DNA from 4 places in the Pseudarthrobacter equi genome. Region 1 is predicted to be linked to each of the others. Evidence: predicted binding sites of a transcription regulator. Region 1 holds the regulator's gene; each other region holds the start of a gene.
What was found. The regulator HrcA, encoded in region 1, represses chaperone genes, less so after heat shock. The targets are predictions, from matches to a motif close to TTNGCACTCGNNNNNNNCGAGTGCNAA.
Positions count from the first base shown of each region.

Region 2: groL (chaperonin GroEL) is a predicted target of HrcA. The motif match lies at 2,295-2,321, and genes of this name have one in related genera.
Region 3: groES (co-chaperone GroES) is a predicted target of HrcA. The motif match lies at 1,632-1,658, and genes of this name have one in related genera.
Region 4: BLT71_RS17115 (Hsp20/alpha crystallin family protein) is a predicted target of HrcA. The motif match lies at 1,532-1,558, and genes of this name have one in related genera.

Region 1 covers NZ_LT629779.1:2,591,306-2,595,514, reverse strand. Annotated here, with positions in the region: gene hemW (radical SAM family heme chaperone HemW) at 1-319, shown strand, start outside; gene BLT71_RS11650 (DUF4870 domain-containing protein) at 380-799, opposite strand; gene BLT71_RS11645 (DUF3097 domain-containing protein) at 921-1,772, opposite strand; gene hrcA (heat-inducible transcriptional repressor HrcA) at 1,970-2,983, shown strand; gene dnaJ (molecular chaperone DnaJ) at 3,065-4,192, shown strand; gene BLT71_RS11630 (16S rRNA (uracil(1498)-N(3))-methyltransferase) at 4,195-4,209, shown strand, end outside.
Region 2 covers NZ_LT629779.1:1,294,840-1,299,048, forward strand. Annotated here, with positions in the region: gene BLT71_RS05895 (LytR C-terminal domain-containing protein) at 1-545, shown strand, start outside; gene BLT71_RS05900 (cold-shock protein) at 732-938, shown strand; gene BLT71_RS05905 (ABC transporter substrate-binding protein) at 938-2,209, shown strand; gene groL (chaperonin GroEL) at 2,499-4,127, shown strand.
Region 3 covers NZ_LT629779.1:3,322,772-3,326,980, reverse strand. Annotated here, with positions in the region: gene BLT71_RS15030 (class I SAM-dependent methyltransferase) at 1-301, opposite strand, end outside; gene BLT71_RS15025 (hypothetical protein) at 355-732, shown strand; gene BLT71_RS15020 (DMT family transporter) at 660-1,589, opposite strand; gene groES (co-chaperone GroES) at 1,814-2,107, shown strand; gene groL (chaperonin GroEL) at 2,188-3,798, shown strand; gene BLT71_RS15005 (dihydrofolate reductase family protein) at 3,935-4,209, opposite strand, start outside.
Region 4 covers NZ_LT629779.1:3,758,310-3,762,518, reverse strand. Annotated here, with positions in the region: gene BLT71_RS17125 (S9 family peptidase) at 1-791, opposite strand, end outside; gene BLT71_RS17115 (Hsp20/alpha crystallin family protein) at 1,632-2,054, shown strand; gene BLT71_RS17110 (ADP-dependent NAD(P)H-hydrate dehydratase) at 2,430-3,425, opposite strand; gene BLT71_RS17105 (histidine phosphatase family protein) at 3,403-4,179, opposite strand.

The sequences.
Region 1 (4,209 bases):
ACATGTGGGCGGTGTGCGCTGGTGGAACGTCAAACACCCAACCGCGTACGCCGGCCGGCTGGCGCAGGGAAACTCACCGGCTGCCGGACGCGAAACCCTGGACGCAGAGACCCGGAACGTGGAGCGGGTCATGCTTGAGGCCCGCCTCCAGTCCGGGCTGGAAGTGGCAAGCCTGGACATTGTGGGGCGGCACCAGATCGCCGGGCTGATTGCCGAGGGGCTGGTTGAGCCGGGCGCAGCATTCCGGGGGATGCTGGTCCTGACGTTGAAGGGCCGGCTCCTGGCCGACGCGGTGGTCCGCCGGATCCTGCCCGACTAACGCGGGTTTACCGGCCACGCCTGCGAGGTCAGGCTTGCTGCGGCTGGGAGCCGACGGGGACTACTTGATCCAGCGCAGGTTGAACTGGTAGCGGTGCGGTTGGCCGCGGTTGACGTGGATGCCTGCCGCCACCGAAAAGCACGTCAGTGCAATCCAGATCAATGTGGCGATCACGGCAAAAATGTTTCCGACCACGGGAATGAACACCAGGATGTTCGCCACTACCGCTGCGATGGTGGGAGGCAGGCTGAAGTTCAGGGCTTCCTTCGACTCCTGGGCCGTGAAGGGCCCGCGGTCGCGGAAGATGAGGAAGATCAGCAGGGCGGGGACGCATCCCAGGATCCCGCCGAAGTGTGCCAGGGTGGCCCACTGCCGGTCCTCGCTGGCCGTGAGCGGCAGCGCATTCGCGGGGACGCCGTGGTATTCGGAACGGCCGGTGCTGCTTTGGCCGTCCCTGTGCTCGCGTGCGTTTTCTGCCACAGTCTGTTCCTTCGAAAAGTGCAATTGATGCTGGGGATGCAGTTGATGCTTCGGGGCCCGCTGCGGATCGCGGGGGCCACCGCAGTATCAAGAATACTGGTGTTTGCCGGTCCGGCGTCCGTCAGGGTGCTGTGAGGAAGTCGATGACTTCCTCGACCCGGCCCAGCAGCGACGCCTCCAGGTCTGCGTAAGTGTGGACCGCACCGAGCAGTTTCTGCCATCCGAGCCCGATGTCCTCCTTAGTGGAGTGCGGCCAGCCGAACGCCTTGAGGATCCCGGTTTTCCAGTCCTGGCCCCGCGGTACTGACGGCCATTGCGGAATGCCCAGCACGGAGGGCCGGATGGCCTGCCACACATCCACGTAGGGGTGGCCGACAATCAGGACGTTGCCTGCAGCGCCAGGGCCGGCCATGACAGCCTCAGCAATACGGGATTCCTTGGAGTCCGGGACCAGGTGGTCCACCAGCACACCCAGCCGGCGCCCCGGCCCTGGCCCGAATTCCTTCACGGCGCCGGCGAGGTCGTCGATGCCATGCAGGGGTTCGACGACGATGCCCTCCACCCGGAGATCGTCTCCCCATACCTTCTCGACGAGTTCGGCGTCGTGCTTTCCTTCCACCCAGATGCGGCTCGCCTTGGCCACCTGTGCACGCTGGCCTGCGACGCGTACGGAGCCTGAGGCTGTGCGCCCGGCTGACGGACCGCCCGCTGCGGGCCGGGGTGCCGGTGGCATCAGCCTGATGGCACGGCCCTCGAGGAGGAACCCGAATCCCAGCCGGAAGGTCCGCGACTTTCCGCGCCGGTCCTCAAGGGCCACCACATGCATGCCGCCGGACTTTTCCACCCGGGTGACGGCCCCCACCCAGCCGGACTGTACGTCTTCGAGCACCATGCCCCGTTCCACGGGCACTTCAGGCAGTTGCGTACGCGCGGGAGCGGACATGTCCCGCGGGCCCCAGTTCCGGTAATCCATGGTCACTCCGCCTCGCCGTAGGTGCTGTCCCGGAATTTCGCCCGGAGCGGTACCAATGCTAACAACGGGCCAAGGCATAATAGACTGTTAGCACTTAGGCATGTCGAGTGCTAACAGTTCGAGTGCATGTTCGAGTGCGTGCAGACTGGCAGGAAGGAACGGGTGGCTTATCCACCCCGACTGGATGGAGGTGGAGTGTGAGTGAGCCGCGCAAGCTTGAAGTACTGCGGGCCATCGTGGAGGACTACGTCCACTCCCGCGAACCGGTAGGCTCCAAGGCCCTGGTGGAACGGCATCACCTGGGGGTTTCCAGCGCCACCATCCGGAACGACATGGCGGCGCTTGAGGACGAGGGCCTCATCACGGCGCCGCATACCAGTGCCGGCCGGATTCCCACGGACAAGGGTTACCGGCTGTTCGTGGACCAGATTTCGGCCGTGAAGCCGCTCTCGCAAGCCGAACGGCGCGCCATCCAGTCCCTCCTGGAGGGATCCGACGACCTCGACGACGTCCTCGACCGCACCGTGCGGCTGTTGTCCCAGCTGACCAACCAGGTGGCGGTGGTCCAGTACCCCCACCTCAGCCGGGCACTGATCCGGCACATCGAGTTCGTCCTGCTGGCCCCGCGCAAGGTCCTTGTGGTCCTGATCGCGAACAGCGGCAACGTGGAGCAGCGCGTCATCGACGTCGGGCAGGACCTCGCGGACGAAGCGTTGTCCGCGCTGCGTACCCGGTTTCTGGGAACCCTGGCCGGAACACCGCTGGCCCGGCTGCCGCAGGCCCTTCCCGCCGTCGTCTCCTCTGTCAGTCCGGGGGAGCGGCAGGCGGCGCAGTCGCTGGCGCACGCCCTGGAGATCCTTGCGCACAGCAGCCGCGAGGACCGCATGGTCATGGCCGGCACGGCCAACCTGGCCCGGTCCAATGTCGACTTTCCGCTGAGCATCGGCCCCGTGCTGGAAGCTTTGGAAGAGCAGGTGGTGATGCTGCGGCTGCTGAGCGACATGGCGCAGGACCACCGTGGCGTGGCCGTCAGCATCGGCCGCGAAAACCCTTACGACGGCCTGGCCGAGGCGTCCGTCGTGGCCACCGGCTACGGCCCGGACAGCGTGGCCAAGATCGGCATCCTGGGTCCCACCCGGATGGACTATCCCAACACCATGGCGGCCGTCAGGGCAGTTGCCCGTTACCTTTCCCGCATCCTGGGTCCCTGACCGGCCCGCCCCGGCACCACAGCCGCCGGGCCCGCACGGCAGTCCCACCGCAGGCAGTACAACAAGGAAGAGATACGAACTTTGAGCAGCCACTATGACGTCCTTGGAGTTTCACCGGAAGCCACCGGAGAAGAAATCAAAAAGGCCTACCGCAAGCTGGCCCGGACACTCCACCCCGACGTCAACCCGGGCGAAGATGCGCAGGACCGCTTCAAGGCGGTGACCCACGCCTACGAAGTCCTCTCCGACCCGCAGAAACGCCGGGTCTACGACACCACCGGCAACGAGAACGGCACTGACAATGGATTCGGCGGAGGAAGCTACGCCGGCCAGGGCTTTGCCTTCCAGGACATCTTCGACACGTTCTTCGGCGCCGGCGGATCGTCCGGACCCGCCTCACGGGTCCGCCGCGGCCAGGATGCACTCATCAGCGTCCGCATCGAACTGCGCGACGCCGTCTTTGGCGTCAACAAAAAGCTTGAGGTGGACACTGCAGTCACTTGCCCCACCTGTGAGGGATCATGTTGCCGCCCGGGGACGCACCCCGAACGCTGCGACATCTGCGGCGGCAGCGGCCAGGTCCAGCGCGCTGTCCGTTCCATCCTCGGCCAGGTCATGACCGCTGCACCGTGCGGCACCTGCGAGGGCTTCGGCACTGTCATCAAAGATCCCTGCAATGAATGCAGCGGCCAGGGCCGCATCCGGAGCCGCCGCTCCCTGACCATCAAGGTTCCCGCCGGCGTCGCAACCGGAACACGCATCCAGCTGACCGGGCAGGGCGAAGCCGGCCCCGCGGGCGGCCCCTCCGGCGACCTCTACGTGGAGGTCCGCGTCAACAACGACGCCACGTATGTGCGTGACGGCGACGACCTGCACGCAACCCTGAACATCCCCATGACCGCCGCGGCGCTGGGCACCGACGTCAGCCTGGAGACCTTCGACGGAACCCAGGACATCGACGTGAAGCCGGGCACCCAGTCCGGTGAAATCATCACCCTCCGCGGCCTGGGTGTCACCCACCTGCGCGGATACGGCCGCGGTGACCTGAAGGTGCACCTGCAGGTGGAAACGCCGGCCAAGCTCGACGCAGCCCAGGAGGAGCTCCTCCGGCAGCTTGCCAAGCTCCGCGGAGAACAGATCACCGAAGGCAAGCTCGCCGCCAGTGGCGGGATGTTCGCGAAGCTGCGGGACCGGCTGGGGAACCTGTAGCGGTGAGCAACCCTGTC
Region 2 (4,209 bases), 1.3 Mb from region 1:
GGCCCATCCTTGCCGTTGGCATTGCTGCCCTGGCCATCGGCCTGGTGTCCTTCCTGATCCTTCCCAAGCTGGGCCTTGGCGGTACCGAAAGCCAGGCCTCGGCTGTCGTGTCCGAGGCGCCGCTGGCTGACACAGGCGCCACGCCTTCCGCCGCTGCGGACAAGGCGTCCGAACCGTCGGCAACGGCCCAGCCCTCCACGGATCCCAGCGCCGAAAGCACCACTGAGCCGGAACCCGGGCCCAGCGCCACAGAGTCTGCCGGGCCGGAACTGGACAAGACCCAGCCGGTAGCCGTTTACAACGCTGCCGGAACATCCGGACTCGCCAGCCGGGTGGGCGGAACGGTGAAGGCGGCAGGCTGGACGCTGGGGCAGGTGGGCAACTGGGCCGGCGCCCCGCAGCAGGGCTCCACGGTGTACTACTCCGGAGCGGACCAGGCAGCCAATGCGCGCGAGCTGGCCAACCTGCTGGGCGTGCCCACCGTAGTGGCAAGCACCGATTTCCAGGTGCCGTTGGTGGTCGTCCTGGGTCCGGGCTACCGCTAATCCTGGACAAAGTGCCGGCGGTCACGCCTGAATAACGTTTACCGCCGCTCCTGCCGGCCCGCCTGCAGGACTGGGCAGCCTTTGGCTAGAGTGAAATCCAGGCCTCTGCCCGGTCCCTGCAATGCACGTCAACGCCGCGGCACCGCAGCAGGGGTCCTCCGGTCTCAACGGAAAGAGTGGGTCATCATGGCACTGGGAACCGTCAAATGGTTCAACGCCGAAAAGGGCTACGGCTTCATCACCGTGGACGGCTCCGGGGACGATATCTTCGTGCACTGGTCGGCCATCCAGGGCGAAGGCTACCGGGCGCTCGATGAGGGCCAGCGGGTGGAACTTGAAGTCGGGGAGGGCGAAAAAGGCCCGCAGGCCGAAAGCGTCCGGCCCGCCGAGTGATGCATCCTTCCCGCCCGGCGGCCCGCCGTCGACCGGTGCTTGCCGCATCACTTGCTGCCGTCCTAGCCCTCAGCGCCTGCTCCGGAGTCACCGGCAATGCCCGCGTGGACACCGTTGAAGCATCCGGGGACGGTGTCCTCCGTGTAGGGCTGATCCTGGACAACGCCGGGGACAGCAGCTTCCTCAATACCTCCCAGCTCGCTGCGGCCCAGCTCGCCGTACGGGAAATCAATGCCGCGGGCGGCCACAAGGGCAGGCCCGTGGAACTCCTTCCCGTCCAGGCCGGCGGGGACACTGCCGCGCAGGCGCACGCGCTGGTCTCCGACAAGGCGGACGTGGTGATCGGCCCCACCGATTCAAGCCACGCCACCGAGGCCATCGATGTCCTGTCCCGGGCGCGGACACCGTTGATATCGCCCGCCAACACCGCCGCAGGCCTCAGCAGCGCCGAGTCGGGCGGCTACTACTTCCGGACCACGGCCGCGGACGTTGCGCAGGGACCCGTCCTGGCCAAGCTCGCCAAGGACGGGGGCGCCAAAACCATCGCCATCCTCCACCAGGAGGGTACCTACGGCAAGGAAGTTGCTGCCGCAGTCGCCGACGCCGCCTCAGGGGCCGGGCTGCAGGTCCTGGACAACGCCGGGTTCGCTGCCGGCGAGGCCGGGGACGCCGCCCGGAAAGCCGGGGCCGCGAAGCCGGATGCCGTCGTCGTGGTTGCCCGCGAAGGGTCGCAGGGGGCACTGGCTGAGCTCAATAACGCGGGGGTCTCCGGGGCCAGCCTGCTGCTGAGCGATGGAGCATTCGCGCGCTACGGATCGAAACTGGGCACCAAGGCGCTGGACGGCGCCAGGGCCGTTGTGTCCGGTCAGCTTCCCAGCGCCGCCTTCCAGGCCCGCCTGTTGGGTGTGGACGACGGACTGAAGGATGTCTCGTATGCCGCGGAAACGTTCGATGCGGTGACTCTTGCCGCCCTGGCGGCGGCGCGTGCGCAGGATGACGCCGGCCCCTCCATTGCTGCCAACCTCGTGGCAGTCTCCGGCGGGACCGCCACGGAATCCCAAGCCACGGCAGCGGCGGCCTGCACCACCTACAAGGACTGCCTGCCCGGCCTCGCCTCAGGGGGCGGCATCAACTACGACGGCGAGTCAGGTCCCATCGCGTTCGACACCAACGGGGACATCACCTCCGCCACCTTTACGGTCTTCACCTATGGCAGCGACAACATTCCGACGGCCACCGGACACGAAACCGCCGGCCGCAACGGCAGCTGATCGCCCTCGGCGAATACGGGCCCCAAACGCGTCCCTGGGGGTCTCTTTCGCTTGCACTCTCACCGGGGGAGTGCTAATTATTGAGTTAGCACTCTGACGCACCGACTGCTAAAGGCAACGCCCGGTTCAGCCGGCGGCGCCCGGCACCGGCCGAGGAGCGAAGAAACACCTTACTGGAGTGAGGTTCCCACGCGGAGGCATACAGAGGCCGCCGTTCAGGAACCGTCCGTCGCGGGCACTGCAGCTGAGGTTCATTCTTAACGACTGTCCCGAAAGGACTATTGCCGTTATGGCCAAGATCATTGCATTTGATGAAGAGGCACGCCGCGGCCTTGAGCGGGGCCTGAACATCCTCGCCGACGCCGTTAAGGTCACCCTCGGCCCGCGTGGACGTAACGTCGTCCTCGAAAAGAAGTGGGGCGCCCCCACGATCACCAACGATGGTGTTTCCATCGCCAAGGAGATCGAGCTGGACGATCCCTACGAGAAGATCGGCGCCGAGCTGGTCAAGGAAGTTGCCAAGAAGACTGACGACGTCGCAGGCGACGGCACCACCACGGCTACCGTGCTGGCCCAGGCCCTCGTCAAGGAAGGCCTGCGCAACGTTGCAGCCGGCGCCGACCCGCTGTCACTCAAGCGAGGCATCGAAAAGGCCGTCGACGCCGTCACCGCCGAACTGCTGAACTCCGCCAAGGAAATCGAAACCAAGGAAGAGATCGCCGCCACGGCCTCCATCTCTGCCGGTGACGATGAAATTGGTGCCCTCATTGCCGAAGCCCTGGACAAGGTCGGCAAGGAAGGCGTCATCACCGTCGAGGAATCCAACACCTTCGGCCTGGAGCTGGAACTCACCGAAGGCATGCGCTTCGACAAGGGTTACATCTCCGCTTACTTCGTCACCGACGCCGAGCGCCAGGAAACGGTCCTCGAGGATCCGTACATCCTGATCGTCAACTCCAAGATCTCCAACGTCAAGGAACTGGTTGCTGTCCTGGAAAAGGTCATGCAGTCCAACAAGCCGCTGCTGATCATCGCTGAGGACATCGAGGGCGAGGCCCTGGCCACGCTGATCGTCAACAAGATCCGCGGCACCTTCAAGTCCGTAGCCGTCAAGGCTCCCGGCTTCGGCGACCGCCGCAAGGCCCAGCTCGCAGACATCGCCGTCCTCACCGGCGGCCAGGTCATCTCCGAGGAAGTCGGCCTGAAGCTGGAGACTGCCGGCCTGGAACTCCTGGGCAAGGCACGCAAGGTTGTCGTCACCAAGGACGAGACCACCATCGTCGAGGGTGCAGGCGACGCCGACCAGATCGCCGGCCGCGTTTCCCAGATCCGCGCCGAGATCGAGAACTCCGACTCCGACTACGACCGCGAGAAGCTGCAGGAGCGCCTGGCCAAGCTGGCCGGCGGCGTTGCAGTCATCAAGGCCGGTGCCGCCACGGAGGTTGAGCTCAAGGAGCGCAAGCACCGCATCGAAGACGCAGTGCGCAACGCCAAGGCTGCCGTTGAAGAGGGTATCGTCGCCGGTGGCGGCGTGGCCCTCATCCAGGCCGGTGCCAAGGCATTCGCCAACCTGCAGCTCTCCGGCGACGAAGCAACCGGCGCCAACATCGTCCGCGTTGCCATCGACGCCCCGCTGAAGCAGATCGCCTTCAACGCCGGCCTCGAGCCCGGCGTTGTGGTTGACAAGGTCCGCGGCCTGCCCGCAGGCCACGGCCTGAACGCAGCAACCGGCGAGTACGTCGACCTGCTGGCAGCCGGCGTCAACGACCCCGTCAAGGTGACCCGCTCTGCCCTGCAGAACGCGGCATCCATTGCCGGCCTGTTCCTCACCACCGAGGCTGTTGTTGCCGACAAGCCCGAGAAGAACGCTGCCCCCGTTGGCGGCGGCGACGAGATGGGCGGCATGGGCGGCTTCTAAGCCTCCCCGCCGGGACCTGTCCCGCTGAAACACGAATGCGGCCCCCTCTTCTGAGGGGGCCGCATTTTCCGTTTCCTGTGCT
Region 3 (4,209 bases), 730 kb from region 1:
CGCCGGCGGCGGCGAACCGCTGGGCGTGCCGGGCGGCAACATTCAGGCGGGTGGCTTGTTCCAGCCCCGCTTGGGTGAAGAGCATTTGCCGGGCGAACTCGCCGAACTTCGCTCCGGCCTTCGTGCGGAGCCGGGACTGGGTGAGCACGGCAGACACCAGTTCGGGGCTGTGGCCGGCCTTCCGGAGTTCACCGTTCAGGGCGAAGGACCCGTCCTCGGTGTAGGGGCCCAGCGACGCCAGCAACTCCCATCCTTCGGGGGTCAGCAGTGGTGCAATCTGGTCCTGGGGAGCGTGAGCCATGCGTTCCAGCCTAGTGCCCCGGGCTGCGGCGGGATGCCGATAGTGTTGAACCCATGGTTGACAGCGCAGGTCCCGAACAGTCCGGAGAACAGCCGCCCCCGGTCCAGGGTCCGGCTAGGTACGCGCGGCCCGCGTTGATCGCCGGTGCGGTGCTGGCAGTGGTGTGCCTGGCGCTGCTGGTCATCATCTTCTTCCTGGACACGTTCAACGCCACTGTCTATTCCGTGGGCGGTAACAACATCCAGGACAACACGCAGGAAGCGCAGGACATCCGCGGCCTGTATTCCGGTGCGCGGGCGGGAGGAATCGCCCTCCTGGTGGCGTCGCTGCTGGTGGTCCTCGCCTCCTCCGTGGTCCTCTACCGGGCCCGTAACCGGGGCAACGCCTCCGATGGCGGCGAGGACGTCGGCTTCGACGACCTCGGCCGCTGAGGGCGCTGGCCCGCACCCGTCAGCAGGACCCCCGAAATCACCAGGACGCCGCCTGCAATCTGGGCCGCTGTGATGGGCTGGCCCAGCAGTACGGTGATGATCGCCGTGAAGACCGCGATGAGGTTGAGGTAGTTTCCGGCATTGGCCGCGCTGGTGCGCTTCAGCGCCAGGTTCCACAGCAGGTAGGAGCCCAGCGAGGGGAAGATGGCGATGAACGCCAGGGACCAGGCTCCGGACTGGCTGGACGGGAATCCTGCGCCGGTCACGGCGGCCACAGGAGCCAGGGCAACGGCCGCTATGGCCGCCTGCAGGGCTGTGGAGGTGACGGCGGGTACGGCTACGCGACGGGCCAGGACCGTGTAGAGGCCCCAGACGGTGATGGCCGCCAGGATCAGCAGTTCGCCGGCGCCCAGCGAGAAGGTCAGGAGCCGCTGCAGCTGCCCGCCGGTGAGGACCAGCAGGACACCCGCCAGGCCGAATACCAGGCCGATCCAGCCCAAGGGCCGCGGTCTGTCCTTCAGCAACACCGCGGCAAGCACCATGATCAGCACCGGGTTTGCGGCCGTCACCAGGGATGCGTTCAGTGCTGACGTGTGCTGGAGGGCGCTGTAGAGCAGCAGCGTGTAGGCGGTCATGCCGAGCGCGCTGAGCATGAGCAGCGTGGGCCAGTGGCGGAGGACTGCCCGCCAGTTGGGGCGGTCCACCACGTGCGCGAGGAACAGCAGCGGCAGGGCAGCCAGTGTCCAGCGCCAGAACGTCAACTGCAGCGGGGCCATGGACTGAACGGCGGCCTGGCCCACCACGAAGTTTCCGGCCCAGAAGAGGGTGGCAAGGATCAGGAAGAAGGCGGCTCGCACCGGTTCAATGTACAGGCTAAGTGTTCTCCGATGACGAAATGGCTGGCACTCGCCTTGACCGAGTGCTAACCCCGGCCTAGAGTCTTCATTAGCACTCTCCCTAGGAGGGTGCTAACACATGAAGAGCTGCCAGCCTGGCTGCTGCCGGCACCGCGACGACGGTTGCCAGCCACGGCAAACGGCTTTCAAGTCCACGAATTTGCTGACGAAAAGGAGAGGTCCGAGTGTCGGTCTCTATTAAGCCTCTTGAGGATCGTATTGTTGTCCGCCCGCTCGAAGCCGAGCAGACCACGGCTTCCGGCCTGGTAATCCCGGACTCCGCGCAGGAGAAGCCGCAGGAAGGCGAAGTTGTCGCAGTTGGCCCCGGCCGCTTCGAAGACGGCAACCGCGTCCCGGTCGACGTAGCTGTCGGCGACGTAGTCATCTACTCCAAGTACGGCGGAACCGAAGTCAAGACCGGTGGCACCGAGTACCTCGTGCTGTCCGCCCGCGACGTCCTGGCGATCGTCGTAAAGTAAATCTTCCGGATCCCCGCGCCGCTGGTCATGCCTTGATGCTGGTCAGCTGCGCGGGGTTTCTGTCTTGAAAGGACACAACCATGGCAAAGCAGCTTGCGTTTAACGACGCTGCCCGCCGGTCCCTCGAAGCCGGCATCGACAAGCTCGCCAACACTGTCAAGGTGACGCTCGGCCCCCGCGGCCGCAACGTCGTCCTGGACAAGAAGTGGGGCGCACCCACCATCACGAACGACGGCGTCACCATCGCCCGCGAAGTCGAGCTGGACGACCCCTACGAAAACCTTGGCGCACAGCTCGCCAAGGAAGTTGCCACCAAGACCAACGATGTTGCCGGTGACGGCACCACCACCGCAACGGTCCTGGCCCAGGCACTGGTCAAGGAAGGCCTCCGCAACGTGGCCGCAGGCGCCGCTCCCGGCCAGATCAAGCGGGGCATCGAGGTTTCGGTTGAGGCCGTGGCTGCCCGCCTGCTCGAGAACGCCCGTCCGGTCGAAGGCACCCAGGTTGCCAACGTGGCCTCCATCTCCGCCCAGAGCGACGAGGTGGGCGAACTGCTCGCCGAGGCATTCGGCAAGGTGGGCAAGGATGGTGTGATCACCATCGAGGAATCCTCCACCACGCAGACCGAGCTGGTCCTCACCGAAGGCATGCAGTTCGACAAGGGCTACCTGTCCCCGTACTTCGTCACCGACGCAGAGCGCCAGGAAGCAGTCCTCGAGGACGCCCTCATCCTGATCAACCAGGGCAAGATCTCCGCCGTGCAGGAATTCCTGCCGCTGCTGGAGAAGGCGCTGCAGAGCTCCAAGCCCCTGTTCATCATCGCCGAGGACATCGATGGCGAGGCCCTGTCCACGCTGATCGTCAACCGCATCCGTGGCACCCTCAACGTGGTGGCAGTCAAGGCTCCCGGCTTTGGCGACCGCCGCAAGGCCATGCTGCAGGACATCGCCACCCTCACCGGTGCGCAGGTTGTTTCCCCTGAGCTGGGCCTGAGCCTGGACACCGTTGGCCTCGAGGTGCTCGGTACTGCCCGCCGCATCACCGTCACCAAGGACAACACCACCATCGTTGACGGCGCCGGTTCGGCCGAGGACGTCTCCGCCCGCGTTGCCCAGCTCCGCGCTGAGCTGACCCGCACCGACTCCGATTGGGACAAGGAAAAGCTCCAGGAACGCCTGGCCAAGCTGGCCGGCGGCATCGGCGTGATCAAGGTTGGCGCTGCCACCGAGGTCGAGCTGAAGGAAAAGAAGCACCGCATCGAAGATGCGGTGTCTTCCACCCGCGCCGCCTTGGAAGAAGGCATCGTGGCCGGCGGCGGTTCCGCGCTGATCCACGCCCTGAAGGCACTGGATGAGGACCCGGCCGTCAAGGCGCTCGAAGGCGACGCTGCAGCTGCTGTCGGCATCGTCCGCCGCGCCCTGGTCCAGCCGCTGCGCTGGATCGCCCAGAACGCCGGTTTCGACGGCTACGTCATCACCGCCAAGGTGGCCGAACTCGACACCAACAACGGCTTCAACGCCAAGTCGGGCGAGTACGAGGACCTGATCGCTGCAGGCGTCATCGACCCCGTCAAGGTCACCCGCGCTGCCCTCCGTAACGCTGCCTCCATCGCAGCCCTGGTTCTCACCACCGAGACCCTTGTTGTGGAGAAGCCGGCTGACGAGGACGAGCACGCAGGCCACAGCCACTAAGGCTGTTGTCCCGCGGGTAAAGCCGCGAATACAGAAAACCGGTCCGGCATCCGCCGGGCCGGTTTTTCTGTGCCGTCAGTGGCTGGGCCCACGCCGCCAGGGGGCGCCGGCCGGGCGAAGCGAGGTTAGTGGCGGCCTAAGTGGCATCCATCTCCCGGGTTTCAACGTCTCCGGCACGCTCATAGACCAGCGACACCGCACCTTTTGGAAAGGAACGGACCGGCTCGGCGAGGCGGAACGTGGAAGGGACGGTCCCGGCGTCGAACAACCGCTTTCCCTGCCCGAGTGCCACAGGATAGAGCCACAGGTGGAGGCGGTTCAGCACGTCGGCGGCCAACAGTGAACGGATGAGCTCGCCGCTGCCGAACATCTGCACTTCGTCATACTGCCGGCGGAGCTCTCCCGCTGCCG
Region 4 (4,209 bases), 1.2 Mb from region 1:
CGGTCCGAAGACAGCTCGAAGCCCAGCCACATGGCGGTGTCGTCCTCCTGGTAGATCACCGTGTCCTCGCTGACCGGGGTGCCCAGGGCGTGCGCCTTCACCTGGTATGGGCGCCACGAGTCATCCACCACGGTGTAGAAAATGCGGGTGCCGTCGGGGGAGAAGGACACACCGTAGAAGATGTTCTCAATGACGTCCGGCAGCAGCTCGCTGGTGCGGAGGTCCTTGATCCGGAGGGTGAAGCGTTCGTCGCCGGAGTTGTCCACGGCGTAGGCGTAGAGGGTGCCGTCCACTGTCACGGCGGTGCCGCCCACGGAGAAGAACGGCTTGCCCTCGGCCTCGACGTTGCCGTCCAGCAGGACTTCTTCGCCGGGGATTTCGACGCCGGGCTCCACGGCCGGAGGGGTCCAGTCGGCGATCCTGTCATCGGTGTCGCTGGCGCGGACACGGCACTGGATGCCGTACTCCTTGCCCTCCACCGAGCGGCTGAAGTACCACCAGCCGTCCTTGCGGTGCGGAACCGAGAGGTCGGTTTCCTGCGTGCGGCCCTTGATCTCCTGGAAGATGGCTTCGCGCAGCGGCTCCTGGTGGGCGGTGACCGCTTCCTGGTAGGCGTTCTCGGCCTTCAGGTGCTCCACCACCTCGGCGGACTCCTTGTCCCGCAGCCACTCATAGTTGTCCACGTAGGTGTCCCCGTGGTGCGTCCTGTCGGTGGGCACCTTCTTGGCCACGGGCGGGGTGGCGGCGGACGCTGGCGTGCTGGCGGAGTTCTGCAGCGGAGTGGAGGTCATGGACTCAATATATAGACCGGGCACCCCGCCGTGGCCGGCGTTCGCTACCGGGGAAGAAACCCCGCTCGTTTCCCTACTTGATGGGGCGCCGAGATTTTCTGGACGCGGGAAAGGGCGGGGAGGGGAGTGGGAACCCGCGCTCACTTGTGGTGCCTAAAACCCCAACGTGCGCTCACTCGTGGTGCCTAAAACCCCAACGCCCGCTCACTCGTGGTGCCTGAGACCCCCAAGGCCCGCTCACTCTTCTGAAGAGAGTGAGCGGGCGTTGGGGTGGGAGCCGCCGGATGTGAGCGCGCGTGGGGGTGGGAGCCGCCGGATGTGAGCGGGCGTTGCAGGGAAGCTGGGGCCTGTCCGGGCGGGGGTGGCAGGCGTATCGTGTTCAGTTCAAGGCACCTAGCTCGGTACAGGCGCCGCCCAGCGTGAGAGGGGAAGATCCATGACCATCCCGCCAGTGCACGAACCTTCGCCGTTCCCGCCGGAGCCCGGCCCGGATCCGACATCGCCCGATCCCACGCAGCCCGGCCACCCCGGACCTCCGGCGCCCAGCCCGTTCCCCACCCCCGAGCCTCCCGGGCCGCTGCCTGTCCCAGACCCGGGGCCCGCACCCCTTCGCCCGGATCCCACGCGGGACTAGCCAGCCATCACGAACCCCATCGAAGGGCCCTCTGCAGATCTGGCGGAGGGCCCTTTGGCGTGCCCCGGTGCGTGCCCTGGCCGCCAAATAATTTTCGCCGGACGGGCTTGCATACCTGTGCCGCTGGTGCTAAAAAATCTATATCAGCCACCATAGATCGGCTGAAAACCTACACAGTGTTGGACCACCCTTATGAGGAGGAAGCCATGTTGATGCGAACCGATCCGTTCCGCGAGCTGGACAGGCTGGCCCAGCAGGTCCTCGGCACGGCGGCCCGTCCGGCAGCCATGCCGATGGACGCCTGGCGCGAGGGCCATGACTTTGTGGTCGCCTTCGACCTTCCCGGAGTTTCGCCCGAGTCCGTGGACCTGGATGTTGAACGCAACGTGCTGACAGTACGCGCCGAACGCCCGGACCCTGCCGCCAACAACACCGAACTGATCGCCTCCGAACGGCCGCGCGGTGTCTTCAGCCGCCAGTTGATCCTTGGCGACACCCTGGACACGGAAAACGTGAAGGCCAGCTACGACGCCGGCGTCCTGACGTTGCGGATCCCGGTTGCCGAGAAGGCCAAGCCGCGCAAGATCGAAATCGAGATGAAGGGGGCCAAGCAGGAAATCGCAGCCTAGCCCCGCTGAAACTCGCGAAGGGATCGGGACGCCGGGCCTTTGTGTTGACTGCCTTCTTGGGCGATTCGCCACTTTGTGCACGCCACAGTGCCAGACAGCGCACCGGCAGCTGTGCCCGCGCTTCCTGATACGGCGGCCCCCGGTTTCGGCCGGGGGCCGTCCAAGTTACCGGCGGGGATGCCTTGTGATGGGCGTCCCGGCGGGTGTAGAACGGGGGTACCGGGAGGATCCGAACGCGTTGTATCTGCCAGTTTTGGGCGATTGCCACTATGGAACGCCACAGCGCCGGTAGCGCATCGGCAGTTGCGAGTGATCCCCTCCGAGACGGTGGCCCTCCGCGTTAATGCAGGGGGGCCATCCGCTTGCCCGGACGGGTCAGGTACCGAGCTCCAGCATGAGCGCCGGCAGTTCGTCGGCGAGTTCGCGGGCCAGGAATCCGAGCGGTCCCATCCTGCTGGCCAGCCGGTCGGCCGCCGCCGCGTGCAGGTGCGTCCCCCAGCAGGCGGCTTGCGCGCCGGTGGTTCCGCGGGCCCGCACTCCGGCGATCGCCCCGGCCAGGACGTCCCCGCTGCCCGAGGTTCCCAGCCCGCCGTAGCCCGTGGTGATCTTCCACAGCCCCGACTCCTCCGGGCCAACGCCCGGCGCCCGCGCGATCAGCCCCTGGCAGCTCACCACCGCGCCGAACCTGCGGGCGATTTCGGCCACGTCCGTTTCCAGGTCCTCAGGGTCCCGGCCCAGCAGGATGCCGGCCTCGGTGGGGTTCGGGGTCAGGATCAGCCGGCCCCGCCACGGGCCCACGCGGTCCTCCAGCTCCGCAAGCGCGGCCAGCGCAAAGGCGTCAAGGACGACGGCGGGACCTCCTTCCCGGCCGGATGCGCCGGAGCCTGGGCCGCCGTCGTCGTGCTTCCCGCCGGCTTGCCTGTCACCGGCAGCGTCCCCTGAAGAACCGGCTGCCTCTTCGCGGGCCAGGAGCGCCTCAAGAAGCTCCCGGGCCAGGTCCGGATCGTCGAGCCCGGGGCCTACCAGGATGGCATCGGCCGAGTCCAGGTTGGCCGAAATCCGGTCCACGCCCTCAGCGGTGACCGATCCGTCAGAGGTTTCCGGCAGCCCGATGTCGCCGCACTCGGGCAGGGCGACACCCACCTGGACCGCCACTGATTCGGCCACGGCGAGCGTCAGCTTTCCTGCCCCGGCCCGCAGCGCGGCGGTACCGGCCAGCAGTGCAGCACCGGGGGTGTTCCGCGCCCCGCCAACCACCAGAACCGAGCCGCGCGAATACTTGTCCTCGCCAGGGGCAGGCAGCCGCCAGTCCCGCAGCAGCGAGGGCGTCACCAGCTGGGGGCCGGAGTCACCGCGGGCGGACACTGGCATCCCCGGCATGTTCGGTAACTTCGACGCCCTGTTCGGCCAAGTGGTCAGCGACGTTGAAGCTTTCCAGCGTCCACGGCCCCTCGCCGGTAGGCCGCACGTACCGGGTCATCGACGCGTTCAGCACCGAGGTGCTGGCAGCGAGGTCCAACAGTTCCTGCTCCGTCATGCCCTCCAGCACGTAGCGGAACAGCAGGATCACGGCGTCGTGGCAGACCAGCATCACCCGGTGCCCGGTGCCGAGGCTGTTCAGCTCGTCCAGCACGGAGCGGAGCCGGAGCGCCACATCGGCCCATGATTCCCCGCCGGGCGGACGGTAGTACAGCTTCCCCTGCCAGGACCGCCGTTCGGCCTCCTCCGGGTACCGCGTCTCAACGCCCAGGCGGGTCAGCCGGTCCAGGATGCCCAACTCGCGGTCGCGCAGCCGCTCATCCACCTGCACTTTCACGGGCCAGCCTGCCGTCTCCACCGCGATCTGAGCTGTCTGGTGGGCCCTCTCGTAGGGGGAGGACACCACCGCGTCCGGCCGCGATTCGTCAGCGATCCGGGCCAGCGCCGTACCCAAGGCGGTCGCCTGTTCCCGGCCCACCTCGGACAGGTTCACGTCCGCGTCCCGCGCCGGAACCTCGATGATCTCCGCACCCGCCAGATTCGCCTCCGTGGCGGCCACGTTGCCTTCGCTCTCGCCGTGCCGGATCAGCAGCAGCTCCACCGCACCGGCCTCCTGCACCGCTTCCGTCAGTCCGTCGTCGTTCATAAAAAATCACTCCCCGTCCGCGTCCGCGCC